DNA from 3 places in the Fructilactobacillus sp. YLN 2507 genome. Region 3 is predicted to be linked to each of the others. Evidence: predicted binding sites of a transcription regulator. Region 3 holds the regulator's gene; each other region holds the start of a gene.

What was found. The regulator Rex, encoded in region 3, represses fermentation and respiration genes when NADH is low (regulators of the CRP and FNR family bind a similar motif). The targets are predictions, from matches to a motif close to TTGTGAANTANTTCACAA.
Region 1: the regulator Rex is predicted to act here: its motif matches at 3,589-3,606, upstream of AC0GLY_RS01020 (class II fumarate hydratase).
Region 2: the regulator Rex is predicted to act here: its motif matches at 2,419-2,436, upstream of adhE (bifunctional acetaldehyde-CoA/alcohol dehydrogenase).

The regions. Positions count from the first base shown of each region.
Region 1 covers NZ_CM184303.1:223,796-231,650, forward strand. The annotation lists gene AC0GLY_RS00995 (DUF975 family protein) at 1-99, shown strand, start outside; gene AC0GLY_RS01000 (alpha/beta hydrolase) at 150-1,265, shown strand; gene AC0GLY_RS01005 (acyl carrier protein) at 1,344-1,598, shown strand; gene AC0GLY_RS01010 (4'-phosphopantetheinyl transferase family protein) at 1,622-2,200, shown strand; gene AC0GLY_RS01015 (adenylosuccinate synthase) at 2,249-3,511, opposite strand; gene AC0GLY_RS01020 (class II fumarate hydratase) at 3,743-5,128, shown strand; gene AC0GLY_RS01025 (YczE/YyaS/YitT family protein) at 5,179-6,177, opposite strand; gene AC0GLY_RS01030 (hypothetical protein) at 6,349-6,519, shown strand; gene fabZ (3-hydroxyacyl-ACP dehydratase FabZ) at 6,767-7,213, shown strand; gene AC0GLY_RS01040 (beta-ketoacyl-ACP synthase III) at 7,210-7,855, shown strand, end outside.
Region 2 covers NZ_CM184303.1:1,232,569-1,240,423, reverse strand. The annotation lists gene AC0GLY_RS06410 (HAD-IC family P-type ATPase) at 1-2,239, shown strand, start outside; gene adhE (bifunctional acetaldehyde-CoA/alcohol dehydrogenase) at 2,467-5,082, shown strand; gene AC0GLY_RS06400 (LysR family transcriptional regulator) at 5,119-5,985, opposite strand; gene AC0GLY_RS06395 (malolactic enzyme) at 6,122-7,765, shown strand; gene AC0GLY_RS06390 (AEC family transporter) at 7,849-7,855, shown strand, end outside.
Region 3 covers NZ_CM184303.1:939,306-947,160, reverse strand. The annotation lists gene AC0GLY_RS04920 (GNAT family N-acetyltransferase) at 1-250, shown strand, start outside; gene tsaD (tRNA (adenosine(37)-N6)-threonylcarbamoyltransferase complex transferase subunit TsaD) at 269-1,309, shown strand; gene AC0GLY_RS04910 (ABC-F family ATP-binding cassette domain-containing protein) at 1,344-3,290, opposite strand; gene AC0GLY_RS04905 (redox-sensing transcriptional repressor Rex) at 3,430-4,080, shown strand; gene AC0GLY_RS04900 (TPM domain-containing protein) at 4,100-5,602, shown strand; gene AC0GLY_RS04895 (LemA family protein) at 5,638-6,222, shown strand; gene AC0GLY_RS04890 (ABC transporter ATP-binding protein) at 6,379-7,257, shown strand; gene AC0GLY_RS04885 (ABC transporter permease) at 7,258-7,855, shown strand, end outside.

The DNA.
Region 1 (7,855 bases), 720 kb from region 3:
TTAGGAATTATAGTTTTTGTTGCTGGACTAGTGGTCTTTCTATTTTTCCAATTCTGGTTTACTATGGATGGAATTAAGTTTTTTGAAAGACTTAAATAATTAAAATAAAAAATCACCTGATTAGGTGATTTTTTTTGGAGGAAATTAACATGCAAAACAATCAGGACTGGGCACCTACAACGGCGGAATATTATCACCGTTTAAAGCAAATTTCACCTAACTACAGTGTAACTAATTTTAAGCGTAATGATGATAATATTTTAGTTAATAAAAAATCATTAGCTGTAGAAGATAGTTTAGATAGTTATACTATTAATTTTGATAAAAGTCGCCATGGACACCATGTTGCTCGTAGTTTAGCAACTGAACGAGCTAATAATGATATTTCGTCTAGTGAAGCTCAAGCCGCTTTAGCAGCCCGTGAAAATAACGGTTGTTATGATTTAGATCTTTCATATAACGTTTTAGAAAACGAAATCGATATCAATGATGCCATATTATATCAATATGTTTTTGCAAATGAAGCTGCTAAAAAGCCGGCTTTCATTTATTTTCATGGCGGTAATTTTTATGGAAATACTCCAGATAATACCAAAAATTTTGGGAAAAAGCTTGCCGAGTTAATGCAAGGATCGGTCTTTAATGTTGACTATCCAAGAACTCCTGAAGCAGATGTTGATTCATTGACTAGTGCCGCTTGGCATGCTGTTGAATTTGTTGCAACCCATGCAGAAGAACTTAACGTTGATCCTAATCGAATTTTCGTGACGGGGGATAGTGCAGGTGGAAATATTGCTGCAGTGATGAGTAGTTTTGATATCCACAAAGCAACTGGATACATTAACGGCCAAGTTTTAATTTATCCAATGTTAGATGTTGCAACAATTCCGACTAAGCAAAAGTTACCTACTATGGAAAATTTTGCCGTTGACTTAATTGAAACTATGGATAATGAAAACATTGCATCATTGGCCACCTTAAAAGTAATTTATCTTGGAAAGCATAAAATGAGTGACCCAATTATTTCACCGATTAATAGTAGTGAAGCAACGTTTGCAAAAGCTCCTCGGACTATGGTAATTGCAGCAGAATATGATTGTTTAACTCCACAAGGTTACACATATGCTAAAAGTGTCGCAAAAAATAATAATGATGTTGAATACATTTGGTATGCCGGAATGATGCATGGATTCGTTACTAGAATGGGAATTATCCCGCAAGCTGAGGATCTTGCTCGAGAAATGGCACTATGGTCTAAGCGTTAAAATTTTATTTATTAATTGTAATTGTGTTAAAATTGAGTTGTTACAAAGTTTATTATTAAAATAATGGAGTGAATAATTATGGCTGAAAAAGCAAACAAAGAACAAATTTTTGATGAAATTAAAGAAATCGTTGTTGATCAAACTGATTTAGATGAAAGCAAAATTACAATGGATGCTAACTTCAAAGAAAATTTGGAATTAGATAGTCTTGATGTTTTTGAAATTGTTGATGCACTTGAAGATAAGTATGATATTGAAATTGATGGTGATGAAGGAATGGCAACTGTTCAAGATTTAGTTGATTATGTTGCTAAACAAATTGACGCCAAATAGTTTTTAAATGGGAGGATTCACACTTGTTAAAGTTTAAAAGTGGAAGACTCACTGATTTACAATATCAACCTTATTATCAAAAGTTCGAGATTGAGAATCATCCTAAACAGCAACAAACTTTGGTTGGTAAAATATTATTAGCTAAGTTACTAGACGTACCAGAAGATACCTTTTTAGCTGATGAAGAATTTAAGAATGGTGAACACGGAAAGCCCTATTTTAAGCAATGTGGTGAACATTTCAATATTTCTCATTCATCTAATCTAGTGACAGTTGCGATATCTGATCAACCAATTGGAATTGATATCGAAAAGATTAAACCTAAAAAGCTTGAGAAATTAAGCCACGCTTTTACGGTAGCTGAAATTGATTATCTTAATCAATTACATGATCCGAGAAAGTCAGAACAAATTTTACGTTTGTGGACCATTAAAGAAGCAGTTTTAAAAGAATTGGGATTGGGGTTAGTTAGTAAACCAAAATCGATTGAAGTTTCTTTACCGCAAATGGATTATGCTATTCGGAATGGTGAAAAGTTTAAAATTAACTTTTTAGGCATTGACCATGATTATATTGGAACGATGGCGACAAAAGCTGAGTAAAATAAAAGCCGATAATTACTGAAGTATCAGTAATTATCGGCTTTTATTTTAGCGTTTATGAGTTTGTTCTCGATCAGGACCAACTGAATACCAATCAATCGGTACATTAACTAGTTTTTCAATTGTTTTAATATAATTTTGGGCATTTTCAGGAAGTTTATCAAAAGTATCACACTTAGTAGTATCAACTTTCCAACCAGGAAGTTCTTGATAAATTGGCTTACATTGGTCTAAGACATCCAAGTTAGCGGGATAAAAATCAATGATGTTACCATTTAATTCATAACCAGTACAAACCCTAATGGTATCTAGACCATCTAGGACATCGACACAGTTCATTGCTAAACTAGTCAACCCAGATACTCGAGCAGCATGCCGAAGCGCAACTGTATCAAGCCAACCAATTCGACGAGGGCGTTTAGTGACGGTTCCATATTCATGAGCAGTGTCACGAATGTAATCGCCAATTTCATTTAATTGCTCAGTAGGGAAAGGACCTTCACCCACCCGAGATGTATAGGCTTTGCAAACACCGATGACATCAGTAATTTCAGTTGGACCAATTCCAGCGCCGACAGCAGCACCACCAGCAACCGGATTTGAAGAAGTTACATAGGGGTAGGTTCCATGATCAATATCTAACATGATTCCTTGAGCTCCCTCGAAAAGGATATTTTGTCCCTCGGCTTTATTGAGTAGGTCAGAAGTATCAATTACGTATTTTTTCATTCGTTGACCATATTCTTTGTATTCTTCATACATTGAATCAAAGTCAAGGGGTTCTACTTCGTATAGTTTAGTTAATAATTCATTTTTTTGCCGAAGGGTTTCTTTTAAAACTCTCTTTAAAGTTTCTGGATAAATTAAATCAGCTACACGAATTCCAACCCGGGCAATTTTATCCATATAAGCGGGACCAATTCCTTTTTGGGTAGTTCCAATTTTATTAGTTCGGTCTTTTTCATTAAGTCGATCTAGTAAAATATGATATGGCATAATAACTTGAGCACGTGAAGAAATACGAAGGTTATCAGTTGGCACTTGGTTATCATTTAGGTATTTCATTTCGCGAAAAAGTGCCTTAGGGTTTAGAACAACTCCATTGCCAATCATAGCAATTTTATCAGAGTAAAAAATCCCTGATGGAAGAAGTTGAAGACTGAACTTCTTGTTATTAAAAACGATGGTGTGTCCAGCGTTGTCACCACCTTGATAACGAGCGATGATATCAGAATCTTTACTCAAGTAATCAACAATCTTACCTTTTCCTTCATCGCCCCATTGACTACCAACTACAACTGTAACTGACATATTGTGCACCTCACATAAATCCCAATTTATTTTTGAACCACAGTTATTTTAGCAATCATTATTAAGTAATTCAAGACTTTTGAAAAAATTAACAAAAACAAAGTTCGTCTTTGTTTATTATCAATGTTATAGGTCATATTTATCTGGTTTGATTGACAAAAAATACGAACAATAGGAAAATAAAAGAATTATTAACGAAGTTGGTTTAAAACAAAAATAGGAGAAACAAGCATGAAAAACGGTTATCGAATTGAAAATGATACTTTAGGAGAAGTAAAAGTCCCCAATGATGCTCTCTGGGGTGCCCAAACGGAACGAAGTCGTCATAATTTTCCCGTTGGGCCATTGATGCCGGTTTTGGTAATTAGAGCATTAATTACCATTAAAATGGCAGCAGCTAAGGTTAACGGTAAAATGGGTGAATTAAATTTAAAGCGGACCAACGTAATTGTAAAAGCAGCAGAGCAGTTACTAAAACTTCCAGATCAGAATTTAATGAGAGACTTTCCACTACATGTTTATCAAACGGGTTCAGGAACGCAAACTAATATGAATGTGAATGAAGTGTTAGCTCATGTTGCTAATCAAATTGATCCAAAGGCTAAAATTTTACCAAATGATGATGTTAATCATTCACAAAGTTCTAATGATACTTTTCCAACAGCCATGAATATTGCTGGTGTGGAAGCAATTAATCAGCTTATACCAGCATTAGAACATTTAATTGAGGTCTTTAATCAGCTTTCAAAAAAGTATTGGAATGTCGTTAAGCTTGGAAGAACTCATTTACAAGATGCAACTCCAATGACTTTTGGGCAAGAAATTTCAGGTTGGTCCAGTACGCTTGAACATGATGTAGAATTTATCAAATTGAACGCACGGGGATTACTTGGGTTACCGATCGGTGGAACAGCTGTGGGGACAGGATTAAATACGGCAACAGGCTTTGATCAAGCAATGGTTAAGGCGTTAAGTGGAATTTACAACGAAAAATTTAAAGTTGAAAACAAATTCTATGGGTTAACTGCCCATACAGCCCTCACAAATACACATGGAGCAATCAGTACTTTGGCTACGGACTTAATGAAGATTTCCAATGATATTCGATTTTTAGCCAGTGGACCACGAGCTGGGTATGGTGAAATTAGAATTCCAGCTAATGAACCAGGCTCATCAATTATGCCTGGGAAAGTTAATCCAACACAGACTGAGGCAATGACGATGGCTGCAACCAAAATCATGGGAAATAACACTACAATTGAGGTTGCTAACAGCCAGGGAAACTTTGAAATGAACGTTTATAAACCCGTAATAATTGCAACCTTTATTGAATCCATTGAACTACTAGTTGGATTGTTACCTAACTATACAGATAAACTAGTTGCTGGAATTCAAGTTAATGAGGAAGAAATGAAAAAACTGGTCGATGAATCACTTATGACGGTTACGGCTTTATCTCCGCACATTGGATATCATAATGCGGCTTCAATTGCTCAATTGGCGATGAAGAATGGACTTAATCTACGGGAAGCTGCTGAAGAATCAGGTTTTCTTAGTGGAAAAGATTTTGATAAATGGGTTAATCCGTTAAAAATGACAAATAATCAGCGGCATTAGTTGGAAAATAAAAAGAGCCCGGTAAGCACCGTGCCCTTTTTATTTTGTTTTTATTTTTGTGAATTAGAGTTGTTATCAGTACTCTCAGGATGATGCTTAGGTAATTCACCACGTTTATCACGTTTAACTAATTCGGCAATTAACATCCGATATTGAGTCCGATATTGATTGTAAGCCCGTTGTGATTCTTTCATATGTTGTTCTGTACTTTGAATGTTTTTCAATAATTCTTGATTAGTGTATCCAGCTAAGTGCATTTGGAAGTCTAAAGTTGAGTTGTAAGCATTAGATAATGAATTATATCCAGATTTAGTAGCACTCGTAACGACGTTAGCCAATGATTTGAATGATGGTTTTTCACTAAGATCATTAATGTAGTCCATGGTAGGGGTACTAATGGTTCGATCCCAGTAAGAAATTAGTGGACCGGCGAAGAAAGCGACCACAATTGAAGCAAAACCAATAGGACCGCTGGCAATTACGGCAGCAATTAAGAAACAAATGTCTTGTCCAACTCGAGCAGTTTTGTATTTAATATGGAAACGACTTGAAATGATTGGTGCAATGGCATCATAAGGTGCCACCCCTAAACTTGGAGCCATGTATAGAGAACTACCTGCTGTAAACATTAATAGTCCTAAAATTAGGTCGGCAACTAAAACTAAAGCAGTAACCTTCCCTGGGAAAAGAACATGGTAAAACGAAGAAAACCATTGAATTTCAAATCCAACAAGTACCATGTTCATAATGGTTCCAATTCCGATTTTTTTACGATCAAGAAAAAGAACAAAAATGAAAATTACCAAGTTGGCACCTAATTGATAAACACCAAGGGTAGTATGAAATTTGGTTGCCATTCCGACGTTTAGAGCAGTAAAAGGATCAAGCCCTAAAATTGGCGAAGCTTTTAATAACGCAGCTCCCATTGACAAAATTGCGATTCCAACAAACGACATTAAAGTTCTAAGAGAAACATTGACTACTTTACCCCAACCAGACAGGTTTTGGGTTACTTCTGCTTCACTTGGCTGTGATCCTGTATTTTCCATATTAATTCAATTCCTTTCATATAAAAACAAATGATAATGCGTTAATTATACCACATTCGAAAGTTTCAAAAACTTTACTAATAATTATTAAAATAAAGCATGATAAAATTAATTATCTATATTATAATAAACAATAGATAGATGGGAAATTTTTGAATAGAAGGTGTTTTTATGAAATTTTTAGCACTAGGTAAAAAAGAAATTATGGCCTTAAATAAGTGGAGAGCACGTGAGATGCGTACTAGTCAATTACATCGACTAATGCATTTTAGTAAAGCAACCACTTTAAAATTATCTGATCGTCAAATTAATCTATTTATGCAAACTAAATTAAAATACTAATATCAAACCAAGAAAAACGAAGTTTCAATTATTGAACTTCGTTTTTTGTATATTCATAAGTGAAGGTTTAATTTGTTACGCATTGATATATTTGTAACAGCCACCATGATTAGCTGGCAATCCTTGACATCAAAGGGTTTTCTCGAGTTATTATAAACTTGTTTAAGACTTAAAATTGGTAAAATTAGTTCAAATTTACGAGAATTAAGATGTTGTGTAAACGAAGAAAATTTTTTGAGGTGAAAACATGGCTGTAATGAATGCAAAAGAAATCATGGATTTAATTCCAAACCGTTATCCAATTTTATTTATTGATCGTGTGGATGAAATGGTACCTGGAGAATCAATTGTTGCAACTAAGAACGTTACAATCAATGAAGAATACTTTCAAGGACATTTTCCTGGGAATCCAGTAATGCCTGGAGTTTTGATTATTGAATCAATGGCTCAAGTTGCTTCAATCTTAATTCTTAAATCCCCACAATTTGAAAATAAGACTGCTTATTTAGGTAGTATAAAAAACGCTAAATTTAGACGAATGGTTGAGCCAGGAGATGTCTTAACTTTTAAAGTTACGATGGATAAGGTTCGCGACCGTACTGGATCAGTTTCATGTATTGCCTATGTAGGTGAAGAAAAATGTTGTGAAACTAAATTAACCTTTATTGTTGATAAAAACGAAAGAACAAAATAACTATGAGTAGCTTTAGAATTAAAGCAATTGCTAAGGCTGTTCCTGAAAAAGTTGTAACTAATACTGACTTAACCAACATCATGGATACTTCTGATGAGTGGATTAAACGGCGGACGGGAATTTCACAAAGACACATTGCTATTGATGAAAGTAATACGGAAATGTGTGTTTCAGTAGCCAATCAGTTAGTTCAGCAGTCTGGCATTGACGTTAAACAAATTGACTTTATTATTGTGGCAACCATGTCAGGCGATTATTTAACTCCAGCAACCGCTGCTAGTGTTCAAGGAGCAATCCACGCTTCCAATGCGGTTGCATTTGACATTGATGCTGCTTGTTCGGGATTTGTTTACGGAATTTCCGTAATGAATGCTTTATTAGCTGGAAAAAAAGACGGAATTGGGATTGTCATTGGTGGAGAAAAATTAAGTCGCTTAGTTAATTGGCATGATCGAGGAACCGCTGTTCTTTTTGGTGACGGTGCCGCAGGAGTGTTAGTCCAAAATGATGGTAGCGATTCTCAGATTATGGGAGAAAATTTGCGTACTTTTGGTGAAGCAGGTATGAGTTTAACCGCTGGACATCATGCAGGACACTCACCCTTTGGCGAAAGTCATGATCAAGATGATCAATTTTTAAAAA
Region 2 (7,855 bases), 290 kb from region 3:
GAAAAGCATTCAACAAATTATTTTTGAAAATACATTTACTTTATTTAATTTCATTAATCTAGTGTTAGGTTTACTAGTCTTTTTGACGGGCAGTTACAAAAATATGCTATTTTTATTGATTGCAGCCATCAATACTTTGATCGGCATCTTTCAAGAAATTAGAGCAAAACGACAAATTGATAAAATGGCATTATTATCACAGTCAAAAGTTACGGTAATTCGTAATGGAAAATCGGTTGAAATTGAACCAGAAGACATTGTACTAGATGATTTAATCGTCTTACAACTTGGAGATCAAATTCCCGTTGATGGAATAGTGAAGGAAACACAAGAATTAGAAATCGATGAATCACAAATTACTGGTGAAGCGGATGTGATTGTGAAATCTGATGGACAAAGTTTAATTTCGGGGAGTTTTGTGGTTGGTGGTCATGCAATTATGCAAGCTACCAAAGTCGGAAAAGCAACTTTCGTGAATTCATTGACCGAAAAAGTTAGTAAGACCACGAAAAAGAATAGTGTGTTGTTGAATTTAATTAAGCGAATTATTCGAATTTTAACGATTATTATTATCCCACTAGGCCTTTTGTTATTCGCCTCACGTTTATGGCATGGAGTTTCTTTTAATAATGCGATTTTAGGGACCGTGGCAGCTATGATTGGAATGATTCCAGAAGGTTTGATTTTACTTTCATCGGTTACACTAGCAATTTCGGCTTATCATTTAGCCCGTAAGCAAGTCTTGGTTAGAGACTTAGCTTCCATTGAAACTTTGGCACGTGTTGATACAATCTGTTTGGATAAAACAGGGACGATTACAAATGGTGACTTACGGTTTAAAGACTTAGTGTTAGCTCCTGGACAAACTCAGACAGCAGTTAGTGATGTTTTGGGATCGCTAGTTAATGAAATTGATGATACCAATGAAACGGCTGAAGCATTGAAAGCGGCTTTTCCTAACCATCCGTATCATGCACAACAAATTGTACCATTCTCTTCGGCTAGAAAGTGGAGTGGGGTACGGTTTAAAAGTGGAAACTATGCCTTAGGAGCACCACAATTTGTGTTGCAATTAACTGAACAACAAACTCAGCAAGTTCATAAATTTGCAGCTGAAGGGAATCGAGTCTTAGCTTTAGTTGAAGCAAGTAAAATGAGTCGTGAAGGCTTAACTGGTACTAAATTAGTAGCTTTTATTTTGATTACAGATGTGATTAGAGCGGATGCGCCAGAAACGTTACGGTACTTTGCCAATCAAGGGGTTACGGTTAAAGTCATTTCGGGTGATGATCCCACAACTGTATCAGCAATTGCCAAACGAACAGGAATTGAAAATGCAGAAAGATTAGTCGATATGACCACAGTACCGGATGATACCGATTATCATGAATTAGTAGCTAAAACGACAGTCTTTGGCCGGGTTAAACCAGAACAAAAAGAACGTTTAGTAAAAGCCTTACAAGATAATGGCCATACTGTTGCTATGACAGGTGATGGAGTAAATGATATCTTGGCATTACGTCAGGCTAACTGTGGAATTGCGATGGCTTCTGGAAACGAAAGTACGAAAAGTATTGCTGACTTTGTGTTAGTTGATTCTAACTTTTCGGCATTAATCAATATTTTAAATGAAGGACGAAGAGTCATTAATAATATCGATAATATTGCTGCTTTATATTTGGTAAAAACCATGTTTTCAGTCATGTTGAGTTTGATTTTTATTTTTATGGCCAAAAGTTATCCTTTCCAACCAATCCAACTTACTCCAATTAATAGCCTAATGGTTGGAATTCCTTCTTTTCTATTAGCGCTATCTCCGGAGTTTCATCCAATCAAGAATCGCTTCTTTACGGGAATTGTTGAAATTGCACTTCCGTCGGCGCTTTGCGTGGTTTTATACATTATGCTAATTGGGGTAATTGGCAATCTATTATCATTTAAAGTTGTTACGACTGACACACTAAACGTGTTGTTGACGGGATTGATTAGTTGGCAAGCGTTATTATTAGTTAGTCGGCCTTTAAATCGTTATAAAACTATGATTGTTTCGATTAGTATAATTGGGTTTATGGGATTATTTATCTGTTTTGGTAAATTTTTCTATTTAACTAGTTTATTTACTTGGCAAGTTGGGGTAATTGGTTTGTTGTTAATTTTAACGATTAATCCAGTTTTCTTATTTGTACAAAGAATAGTTAATCATTTTTACTATCGAATTAAGAAAATAAATTATAAATGACCACAACAGTCAAGTACTGAATTTAATCAGTACTTGGCTGTTTTATTAGTCGATTATGTTACTAATTACACAATTAGTATATGAAAGAGATGAATATCTTGGATATACTGATAAAATAGTATTTAGCGATATTTATGAATAAATGTTTGGCAAATCAAAAAGAGTGTGATATTATGAACTTGTGAAATAAATAACAATTAATGTTTATGAACCGGAGGGCGAATAAGATGGTAGAAAAGAAACAACCAAATGTTGAAGCAATCACAAAGAATGTCGATGAAATGGTTGCCAAAGCACATGTTGCCTTAGACGAAATGAGCAATTTTGATCAAGAAAAAGTTGATCACATTACCCATGCAATGGTAATCGCTGGGGTTAACGCTCACCAAATGCTCGGTAAAATGGCTTATGAAGAAACAGGACGTGGGGTCGCTGAAGATAAGGCAATTAAAAATTTATTTGCCACTGAAGAGATTTGGAATAACATCCGTAATGATAAAACGGTTGGCGTCATTGAAGAAAACTCAGAAGAAGATTTAATCAAAGTTGCTGAACCACTAGGTGTGTTAGCCGGAATTACGCCTGTAACTAACCCAACTTCAACTACTTTATTCAAAGCAATTATTTCAATGAAAACTAGAAATGCAATTATCTTTAGCTTGCATCCTCAAGCACTAAAGTCATCAATTAAAGCTGCTGAAATTATGCGGGATGCTGCCGTTGCTGCTGGTGCTCCTAAAGATGCCATTCAATGGATTACAGAACCAAGTCGTGAAGCAACGAATGCTTTGATTCAAAACCCAGGGGTTGCTTGTACGTTAGCAACTGGAGGGCCTGGTTTAGTTAAGGCTGCTTATTCAACTGGTAAACCAGCTTTAGGAGTTGGTCCCGGAAATGGTCCCGTTTATATTGAAGAAACAGCTAATATTCCTCGGGCCGTTAATGATTTAGTTTTATCAAAAACGTTTGATAACGGAATGATTTGTGCTACGGAAAACAGTGCCGTAATTGATGCCTCAATTTATGATGATGTGAAAGAACAACTTTCACTCAACCGAGTTTACTTTATTCCTGATAACGAAAAACAAAAATTAACGGATGCCATGTTTGACAGTACTCGCTTGAGCGTTAAAGGCCCAATTGCTGGGGCAACTGCACAACAAATTGCTGATATGGCCGGCATTAAGATTCCTAAAGATACTCAAGTTCTTGCTGTTGAAATGACTGGAATTGGTCCTAAGTACCCAATGTCTGGAGAAAAATTATCTCCTGTAATTTCAGTTTACAAATCAAAAGACCATAAAGACGCCTTTAAAATTGTGTCTAAGTTATTAAATTATGGTGGATTAGGGCACACGGCTGCTATTCAAACAAGAGATGATCAACTAGCCGTTGACTTCGGAGTTGCTGTTAAAGCTTCACGAGTTTTAGTTAATTCACCAGCTGGACTAGGGGGAGTTGGAAATCTTTATAACAATATGACTCCTTCATTAACATTAGGAACAGGATCATGGGGTAACAACTCAATCTCACATAACGTTACTGACTACGACTTATTGAACATTAAGACAATCGCAAAGAGAAGAAATAATATGCAATGGATTAAATTACCTAAGATTTACTTCGAAAAGAACTCAGTTCGGTACCTTAAAGATATGCCAAATGTTAAGAAGGCCTTCATCGTTACTAGTCCTTCAATGGTTAAATATCACTATGTTGATAAAGTTTTAGATGAATTAAATGCTCGTCCGGATGGTGTACAATATTATATTTTCGATGATATTCATGATGAACCAACCACTGATACAGTTCAAGCAGGGGTTACCCAAATGCGTGGTTTCAAACCAGATACGATTATTGCTTTAGGTGGTGGTTCACCACTTGATGCTGCTAAGATGATGTGGTTAATTTATGAAAACCCAGAAACTGATTTCTTTGGTGCTAAACAAAAATTCTTAGATATCAGAAAACGAGCTTATCGTTTTGAAAAACCAAGTAAGTCACAAATGGTTGCCATTCCAAGTACGTCTGGTACTGGATCAGAGGTAACTCCATTCTCAGTTATTACTGATTCTAAGTTACACATTAAGTACCCATTAGCTGATTATGCTTTGACACCTGATGTTGCCATCATTGACCCACAATTTGTCGCTACCGTTCCAAAGAAAACTATTGCAGCTTCAGGACTTGATGCTTTAACTCATGCCATTGAATCATATGTATCAACTATGGCATCTGATTACACTCGTCCTTTGTCACTTCAAGCAATCAAGATGATTTTTGAAAATCTAACTGATTCTTACAACGGCAACATGGAAGCTCGCGACAAAATGCATACCGCCTCAACAATTGCCGGAATGGCCTTTGCTAATGCTTTCTTAGGAATTACGCACTCAATTGCTCATAAACTTGGTGGACAATTTGGTATTACGCATGGAATTGCGATTGCAATTACCTTGCCACATGTCATTCGTTATAACTTTGAAAAACCTAAGAAGATTGCTACTTGGCCTAAGTATGAATCATTCCGAGCTGACCAAGACTATGCTGAAATTGCTCGTTACCTTGGACTATCAGGCTCAACTAAAGAAGAACTTAAAGAAGCTTTGGTTCACAAGTTTATCGAATTAGCACATTCAGTTGGTGTTACCTTAAGTTTGAAGGCGCAAGGAGTTAACAAAGCAGACTTAGAAGCTGCTGCAACTCATCTTGCTGAATTAGCTTACGCTGATCAATGTACTACTGCTAACCCTAAAGAACCGCTTTTCGCAGATCTTAAGAAGATGATTCTTGATGAATACGATGGAGTTGGCGTTGAAACAGATACAGATAAAGAAGTTTAGTAAATAAAAGCACTTCGCCATTTGACGAGGTGCTTTTTATTTTGCAATGGAATTAGTTAAAACCTCAATTAATTGATTTTCTTTAGGTGATAAGACATGTGTCTTTCGATAAGCAAGCGAGACATAAAACTGATCTAAGTCATCATCATCAATTGGAATGGCGACTAAATTGTCTTTAGCGTTAATGGCTTGTTCAGTTAAAAAAGAAATTCCAATATTTTCAGAAACTAATTGTTTTAAGAGTTCGACATCTTGAGTTCGATAGCGAACATGAACTTTAATGCTATGTTCATTACATAGTCGATTAAAAGTATTGTGATGAATAAAGTCATCAGAAAGAGAAATAAAATTAGTATCATCAAGATCTTTAACTTTAATCTTATCTAATTTAGCTAATGGTGAATTTGGAGAAACGATAATTTTGAAGTTACTTTTCGTGAGTAATTTGGATTTGATGGCATGACTTTCGATGGGTTCATTAGAGCCAAGCAAAGCAATGTCGATTTCTCCAGAACGCAAGTAGTCCAATAGTTTACCCGAACCGGATTCAATGTTGTCTAAGTCATCTAAAATATTTGCTTTGCTGAGTTCTAATGCAAGACTAGGAAAATAATAGTTCCCAATAATAGGGGGAAGTCCAAAACGAATTGGTTCTTTGAAATTATGATGCATATTTTCTTTTAATTCCTCGACTTCTCGATTAATGATTTCAGTGTGCTTATGCAAAATTTTACCGTGGGGACTAATTTTAATCTTGTGATGAGCTTGATTTCGGTTAATAAGTTCAACGTTGAATTCTTTTTCGAGACGTTGAATGGCCATTGAGATGGTTGGCTGACTAACTCCAAAGTATTCAGAAACAGTGGTGTAACTTTTAAGCTCAACTAGTTTGTTAAAATAAATTAAATCTTGTAATTTGATAGAATCACCTCATATAAATGGTATTTATGTAAATTATGTGTTTGACAATTATTTTCTCTGTGAATTAACATACAAGTTGTTTAATAAACTAATGATACTACAAAAAGGAGTCTTATTTATGTCAAGAGGACAAGAAATTGTAAACAATCCCTTTTTAAACAAAGGGACTGCATTTACTGAAGAAGAACGTAAGAGTCTAAATCTTCAAGGAATGTTGCCACCACGGGTACAAACTTTGGAAGAACAAACTGCCCGAGTATACAAAGAATACTTGACTAAGAGTAATGATTTAGAAAAACGGGTTTACTTAATGAGTATTTTTAACGAAAACCGAGTACTTTTCTACGCTACCTTTGCTGAACACGTTAGTGAATTCATGCCAATCGTATACGATCCAACCATTGCCGATTCAATTGAAAACTACAGCCGGATGTATGTTAACCCACAAAACGCTGCTTTCTTATCAATTAACCATGATGATAAAGAAACCATTCGTCAAAGTTTAATCAATGCTGCTGAAGGCCGTAACATTAAGTTATTAGTTGTAACTGATGGTGAAGGAATTCTTGGAATTGGTGATTGGGGAACTCAAGGAATTGATATTCCAGTTGGTAAACTAATGGTTTATAGTGCGGCTGCTGGAATTGATCCTTCAGAAGTATTACCAGTTGTGATTGATGCTGGGACTACTAGAAAAGAATTACTGGAAGACCCACTATACTTGGGACTTGATCAAGAACGTGATTATTCAGAAAAATACTATGACTTCGTTGACAAATTTGTAACTGAAGCCGAAGATTTATTCCCTAACCTTTACCTTCACTTTGAAGACTTTGGTCGTGCTAATGCTGCCAACATCTTAGACAAATACAAAGACAAGTACTTAGTATTTAATGATGACATCCAAGGAACTGGAATCATTGTACTAGCTGGAGTACTTGGGGGACTTAACATTTCTGGTGAGAAAATGGTTGACCAAAAATACCTTTGCTTCGGAGCTGGTACTGCCGGAGTTGGGATTGCTCAACGAGTTGCCGAAGAAATGGTACAAGAAGGTCTATCAGAAGAAGAAGCTAAGAAACGTTTCTACATGGTCGACAAACAAGGTTTATTATTTGATGACATGCCTAACTTAACCCCTGGTCAAAAAGAATTTGCTAGAAGTCGTTCAGAATTTGCCAATTCAGAAGACTTAACTGATTTACTTTCAGTGGTTAAAGCAGTTCACCCAACAATTATGGTTGGTACTTCAACTGTTCACGGTGCCTTTACTGAAGAAGTGATTAAAGAAATGGCTGCGCACACTGAACGTCCAATCGTTATGCCCATTTCAAACCCAACTAAATTAACTGAAGCAACTGCTGCTGATGTAATTAAATGGTCTGATGGTCGTGCCTTAGTTGCTACAGGTGTTCCAAGTGCTCCAGTTGAATACAATGGGGTTACCTATGAAATTGGACAAGCTAACAACGCCCTTGTTTACCCTGGAATCGGTTTAGGTGCAATTGCTGCCACTGCTACTAAATTGAGCGATAAAATGATTTCAGCTGCTGCTCACTCATTAGGTGGAATTGTGGACCCAACTCAACCAGGTGCTGCAATCTTACCACCAGTTGATCAATTAACTGAATTCTCACAAACGGTTGCTAATTCAGTTGCCCAAACTGCTGTTGATGAAGGTATTACTCGTGAAAAGATTACTGACGTCAAAGCTGCGGTTGAAGCAGAAAAATGGTATCCAGTTTACAAAGAAGTTAAATAAACGTAATGTTGCAAGCAAATTCGTTCGTAATTACTACGGGCGTTTTTTGTTTTTAAAACTAAACTTAGGAGATGGATTTTTTAATGACTG
Region 3 (7,855 bases):
ACTTCAAGGACAAGGATTAGGGTACTTCTTAGTTACGACTGTAATTCAACGAGCTCGTCAAATGGGATTGGAACAAATTGATGTTACTTGTCGAGTGCAAAATATTAAAACACAAGATTTATTTAAAGATTTAGGTTTTGTTCAATTGAACATTAAGCCTGATTTTTATAAAGATGGTAGTGAAGCGGTTTGTTTACAACTACATTTATATAAAATTAATTACATCGGCTCAAAAAATTTTGGAAGATAAGCGTGGGGAAAAAATAAAATGGATAAAGTTAAACAAAAAAGCTTGATTTTAGCATTTGAAACTAGTTGTGACGAAACTAGTGTCTCCATAATTAAAAATGGAACTGAGATTTTAACTAACATTGTTGCAACTCAAATTAAGAGTCATCAACGTTTTGGGGGAGTAGTTCCTGAAGTTGCTAGTCGTCATCATATTGAACAAATTACGCTTTGTATTGATAAAGCGCTTTTATCAGCACAAGTTACTTATGATGATTTGACAGGAGTAGCTATTACATACGGTCCAGGTTTAGTAGGATCACTTTTAGTTGGAATTACTGCTGCTAAAGTAGTAGCATGGGCCCATCATTTACCATTAATTCCAGTTAATCATATTGCTGGACATATATATGCCACTAACTTTGAGCATCCTATTGAATTTCCAGCGTTGGCTCTGGTTGTTTCCGGGGGTCACACTGAGCTAGTGTGGATGCCAGCAGAAGGCCAATTTAAAATTATTGGGGAAACACGTGATGATGCAGCTGGTGAAACTTACGATAAAATTGGTCGAGTGATTGGGATTAATTACCCAGCTGGGCCAACTGTTGATAAGTTAGCTCATGAAGGAAAAGACACTTTTGATTTTCCACGAGCAATGATGAAAGACGATAATTTTGATTTTAGTTTTAGTGGATTGAAGAGTGCATTTATTAATACGGTTCATCATGCTGATCAGGTGGGGGAAACTTTAAACAAATCTGATTTAGCAACTAGTTTTCAAAATGCGGTCACAGATGTTTTGGTTACTAAGGCCATGCTTGCATTAGATAAATACCCAGCTAAAGAATTTATTTTAGCTGGAGGAGTTGCTGCTAATCGTGGTTTGCGGGAAAAGTTAGATTATGAATTAAGTAAACGAGACGTTGACTTTGTCAAAGCCCCATTAAAACTTTGTGGGGATAATGCTGCGATGATTGGTGCAGCAGCTGAAATGTTGCAGCGCCATGGTGCTAAAGCAGATATGGGATTGAATGCTGATCCAGGGCTTGAGTTTGAATGGGAAGAAAATGAAGAACAATAAAATTATAAAAAAGAACCCTAATTAGGGTTCTTTTTTATAATTCTTCTAATTTTAAGCTAGCATTTTCCCACTCAGTTTCGGTTTCGGTTTGTTTCTTGGTAATATCATCAAGTTGGGTTTGTAACGCCTGGCTTTTGTTATTATCATTATAGTTTTCTGGTAGCGTCATGGCCAGTTCAATTTCATTTTTTTGTTCATCGAGTTGGGTAAGCTTGGTTTCTAGCTCATCGATTAAACGCGATAATTTTCGCTTTTCTCGTTGAGCTGCCTTATTAGCTTGGTAACGTTGCTTGGTATCAGAAACTGGGGCAACTTTAGTAGTCGTCGTTGGGTTAGTTTCACTTTCGTGAGCTTCAATCTCGACTTCCTCGGCTTTTTTGGCAGCATAGTAATCATAATTACCCATATAGATTTTAGAGCCATCAGCACTAAGCTCCATGATGTCGGTTGCTAACCGATTAATGAAATAACGGTCATGAGAAATAAACAAAATGGTTCCTGCAAAATTTAAAAGTGCTTTTTCCAAAACATCAATACTATCAATGTCCAAATGATTAGTTGGTTCATCCAACACTAAGAAGTTATCTTGATTCATTGATAGTTTAGTTAAGAGGAGACGAGCACGTTCCCCACCCGATAAATTAGCCACACTTTTTTCTACGCTTTCGCCACTAAAAAGAAAACTTCCTAAGATTGAGCGAATTTCACCTTCAGGAATAGTGGGATAATCATCCCATAGTTCGTGTAAAACATCCTTTTCAGGATGCAGACTAGCTTGTTGTTGATCGTAATAACCAACACTTACTCCAGTTCCAAATTGAAAATCTCCACGAATTTTAGGTAATTTTCCCAAAATCGTTTTTAAAAAAGTAGATTTACCAATTCCGTTTGGGCCAAAAATGGCCATTCGTTGATGATTTTTCAAATGTAGATTAATCGGATAACTTAACTCAACATCATCATACCCAATGCCTAAATTATCTACATCTAAAACAATATTTCCGCTTTTTCGTGCTGGATGAAAGCGAAAATGAGCTGTTCCATGAGTTGACTTGGGTTTATTAATTACATTTAACTTATCGAGTTGCTTTTGTCTGGCCTGAGCTCTTTTAGTTGTGGATGCTCTTGCAATGTTTTTTTGGACAAAATCTTCTTCTTTTTTGATTTTTCGTTGTTGTTTTTCGTAATTCTTTTCGTCAATTGCTTGGCGACGTACTTTTTCGTTGACGTAATTAGTGTAATTACCCTTATAATAATTCATTACACCATGATCTAAGTTATAGATTTCGTTAACCACTTTGTCCATAAAATAACGATCATGGGAAATAATCAAAAGGGCACCAGTATAAGATTGAAGATAATTCTCGAGCCATGCAGTTGTTTCCATATCGATATGGTTAGTTGGTTCGTCAAGCGCTAACAAATCTGGCTTTTCTAATAATAACTTTGCTATAGCAAGTCGAGTTTGCTGTCCACCTGATAATTCACTAATTTTGCGTTCATAATCAGATTCGTAAAAGCCAAATCCAGCTAAAACGGTTCTGATTTCAGCACGATACCCATAGCCATTTTTTAAGGTGAAGTCTGCCTGTAATTGATCATAAGCTTTCGATACCTCAGCTAATTTAGTTGGATTACCATTAATTTGGGGATCACTAATTTGAGCTTCAAGTTCGTGTAATTGAGCTTCTTCTTGAATAATTGCTGAAAAAGCTAATCGCATTTCCGCAATTATGGTTCGATCAGAATGTAAGCCCGTATTTTGGGGAAGATAACCAATCGATAAATTCTTCTTTTGATTAATCGTTCCTTCACTAGGGGAACTTTCACCAACTAGCATTTTTAAAAGAGTTGATTTACCGGCACCATTTTGTCCGACCAAACCAATTTTACTATTAGAATTAATTGTTAAACTAAGATTAGAAAAAATGGGTTCGCCATTAAATCTTTTGGTGAGATTATTAGCTTGTAAAATAATCACAAAATCACCTACTTTCTCAGTTAATTTTACCATATTATAGCTAAAGGCTTGTGAATTTGAAATGTTAAAATTTCACAAGCCTTATTTTTATGGTAAGATATAGTATAAAACATATCTAAATTTTAAGGAGTAAGATGTAATGACAGAAACCAAGATTCCACGTGCAACTGCAAAAAGGCTACCGCTTTATTATCGTTATTTAAATATTCTGCATGATGGCGGAAAAGATCGGGTTTCTTCAAATGAATTAGCGGAAGCAATTCACGTTGATTCTGCTACCATTAGACGTGATTTTTCTTATTTTGGGGCTCTTGGCAAACGCGGCTATGGTTATGATGTCGATGATTTAATTGAATTTTTTAAAAATATTCTTCATCAAGACCGCTTAACAAACGTTGCTTTGATTGGAGTTGGTAATTTAGGACATGCATTATTGAACTTTAATTTTCACCAAGATAGTAATATTCGAATTTCTGCAGCTTTTGATACAAATCCGAAAAATATTAATACCATTCAAGGTGGGGTTCCCATTTATCCCATGGACCAAATGGTAAATCAATTAAAGGAACAACAAATTAGTGTGGTTATTTTGACAGTTCCAGCAAACGTTGCTCAAGAAGTGGCTAATCAGGTTGCTCAAGCGGGGGTAAGTGGAATTTTGAACTTTACTTCGATTCGATTAAATGTGCCAGAAAGTATTCGAGTTCACAATGTTGATTTGACTAATGAACTGCAAACACTAATTTATTTTATTGATCATTATGATAAAAAAGGCAACGAAGTAGAATAAAAGAGTGGAGGTAAATTATTTGAGAGCTACAGTAAAAAAATATTTTATCGTGACTCTTTTTTTATTAACTTTTTTGGGAGTTTTGAGTGGATTTCAAGTTGCAAAAGCTGATGGAATTCATGAATCAGCTTGGGTAAAGGATAATGCTCAAGTTTTGAATCAAACAACAATTAAACAAGTTGATTCGATTAACGAGAATAATTTGAAACAAGTAAAGGGACATCCACAGTTTGCAGTAATTACCACGAAAGGATTGCCCAAAGGAGTTTCTAGTATTGAAGATTATGCTCATGACCAAATGAAACAACTTGGAATTGGCCGCAAGGGTTGGAATAATGGAATTTTACTAATTATTGATACTCAAAACCATGTTAATCGTTTGGAAGTTGGGACTGGATTAGAGGCAGCTTTACCAGATGGTGCAAAATCCAAGCTGGTAAATGCTAAAGTTCAACAAGCATTTAAGCAAAATGATTACAGTATTGGAGTTAATGAATTAGCTACTAATGTTTATCAATATTTAAATGCCCATCAAAGTGCAATTAGTAAGTCTAGTAGCGTAAATAATTCCCAACCAACGACACCAGGACTTAAAAGTAACAGTGTAGTAGCAGTTTTTCAACGTAATCAAGCTAAGGTTGCGTTTGTTTTATTTTTATTAATTGGTTTTGGACTAGTCAGTTTTGCAATAAGTAAGTTACTTTTTCCTAAGTTGCGAAATCGAGATCAACATACCTTAGTTCAAAGAAAGTTTGCGAAAACTGGAATTAATAACAATCAGCTGTTGCAAAAATTAAATCACTTTGTAACTGATGAGCTACAACACGATCAGAGATTTAACGTTAATAGATTAAGTATGCCTGAATGGTGGTATTTATTAAATTCGCTTAATTTAAAGCAACCAATTAGTTTAGCTCAGAATTATAATTTAGAAATTAAAAAAGGTAATCCACTTTATCAGCAACAATTAATTTCAAATCAAACCTTAGCTAATTACAAAAAGCAATTACAACAGCGGCAACGAACAAATCTTAATGTGGTTGCCGAAGCTGCTCGAAATTATGCTCTGCAAAATAATTTTCCAGGGAATGTAAATCAATTTGTCAATGATACGGTTAGACAAATTTCCCGATTAACTTGGTTTGGTTTATCAAATATGGATTCTGAATTTAAAACCAAGTTGCAAGATGCCTTAGAAATCATGTTTGCAGATGCTACCTTGCATTATCAAGTTAATCATGATGCTAGTTTACGTGCAAAAATGAAAAGAGCTGGCATCTATAATCCAGACCAATACATTAATGATTTATCCAATGAGCAAAAGAAAAGCTTTGTAACACATGGTTTAATCAATACCGCTTTGCTTTTAGGGGCAATTGGGTTATTACATCATTCAAATTGGCATGATAATAACTTTCCTCCGATGGGGGGAGGTTTCGGGGATAGTGATTCAGGCTTTGATGACTTCGGTAGCGGTTTTGGTGGTTCTGGCGATGATGACGGTGGCGGATTTAATTTTTAATTACAACTAACTTAGTATAAATAAAGGAAAAGAATATGACTAAAAATACAAAAATAACTTTAAGCATTGTTGGGGCAATTGCCTTTTTGGTAATTGCAATTGGCGGTTGGTTTATTATGTCCCAAAATAGTTTACGTGTTAGTCAGCAAAATGTTGATCAGCAATGGAGTAATGTTGAAGTTCAATTACAGCGACGAGCTGATTTAACGCCACAATTAGTTGGTGCGGTTAAAGGAAATATGAAGAATGAACAAAAAATATTTGGACAAATTGCGGATGCAAGAAAACAATATGATAGTGCTAGTACGCCGGCTGATAAGGTCAAACAAGCAGATAACTTAAACACAAAAACGCAAGTCTTGATTAATGCAGTTCACGAAAATTATCCTCAATTGGCCAGTTCTTCAAATGTTAATGATTTAATGACGCAGATTGAAGGGTCAGAAAACCGAATTAGTCAAACTCGTCGTGATTATAATGATGCAGTCCAGACTTATAATCGAAAAGTAGTTTCTTTCCCAAGTAGTATTGTAGCTAATAGTGCTGGAATGAAAACTAAACCATTCTTCCAAAGTGCTTCCACTGCTACGCAAGCACCAAAAGTTGATTTAGAAAATTAAAATTTAAAAAATAGTTTCAGAATTGAAGGCTTTTCTTTAATTTTGGAGCTATTTTTTTGACCACTAAAACTCAGATTTATACCACATACCTTAATTTTAATTACAAAATGAGTAAATTAGGTTAAATTGTAAACATTAATTAAGGAGGGAATCGAGATGATTTTTTTAAGTGCAGATTTATTAACCAAAGTTTATAAAAATAAAGTGGCAGTTGATCATATTGATTTAAAAATTAGGAAGGGTGAATTTGTAACAATTCTAGGGCCAAATGGATCTGGTAAATCAACCATTATTGAAATGTTGACTGGATTACTCCGACCGACTTCAGGGTCTATTCAATTAGAAGGATTTACTCCAATTGAAAAAACATATCGAGCTAAAATTGGAATTGTTTTTCAAAATAGTGTGTTAGATGCTGAGTTATCAGTTCAGGATAATTTATTTCTAAGGGCACAGATGTATCCAAATATTAGTAAAGATAATGTACTCGAAATTGTAAATATGATTGGAATTGATAGTTTTTTCAAACAAAGATATGGAACTTTGTCTGGTGGGCAACGAAGAAGGGTTGATATTGCAAGAGCTCTATTACATCGTCCAGAAGTTTTATTTTTAGATGAACCAACTACTGGATTAGATATTCAAACACGAACTAAGATTTGGGAAATTTTAGAAAGTTTAAGAAAAGAGTGGAATACAACTATTATTTTAACTACGCAATATTTAGAAGAAGCTGAAAGTTCTGACAAAATTTATATTATTGATAATGGAAAAATTTTACTTGATGATAAAGTGGAAAATATTAAAAAGAATTATGCTAAAAACAAGCTATTGCTTTATACAAAGAAAAATATTGAACTGAATGGTCATCTTATGCAAAAAGTTAGAGAAAATCAGTATTTGATTAACAACATTTCCAAAAATGATGCGATTCAATTTTTAACAGAAAAACAAAATTTAATCGAAAATTTTGAATATTGTCAAAGCACCATGGATGATATTTTTATGGAATTAACGGGAAAGGAAATTAGATAAATGATTAGTTTAACTAAACGAAATTTAAAACTTTATTTTAATAGTTGGGAAAATGTCTTACTTTCATTAATTGGTTCATTAATTTCTTTTGTATTATATATAGTTTTTTTAAAACAAAGTATTTTAACTAGTTGGCAATCAGTTCCCCATACAACGCTACTATTAGATCCTTGGTTAATTGGGGGAACTTTAACGGTTACAGCGGTTACTACTACATTAAATTGTTTAGGACAAATGATAAATGATCAAGATCATGGTAGAATTCGTGATTTTGCAATTATGCCGCTTTCCTTCTTTCGAATCCAATTATCGTATTTATTTAGTGCTTTTGTAGTTGGAATTTTGATGCAAATAATGGTTTACGGAATTTTACAATTGTATTTTAATTTAACGGATGGATTGAGATTTAGCTTCAACATCTTTTTAAAGATTGTTCCTGTTATGATACTTAGTAGTTTAACTTGGACGATTATAAATGCTTTTATTTTGTCATTTGTTAAAAATTTTAAAAGTGCTGGAACAGTTGATTCTATTGTGGGAACTGCTGCTGGTTTTTTCGCTGGAGTATATATACCAATCGGTTCTGTACCTACATTTG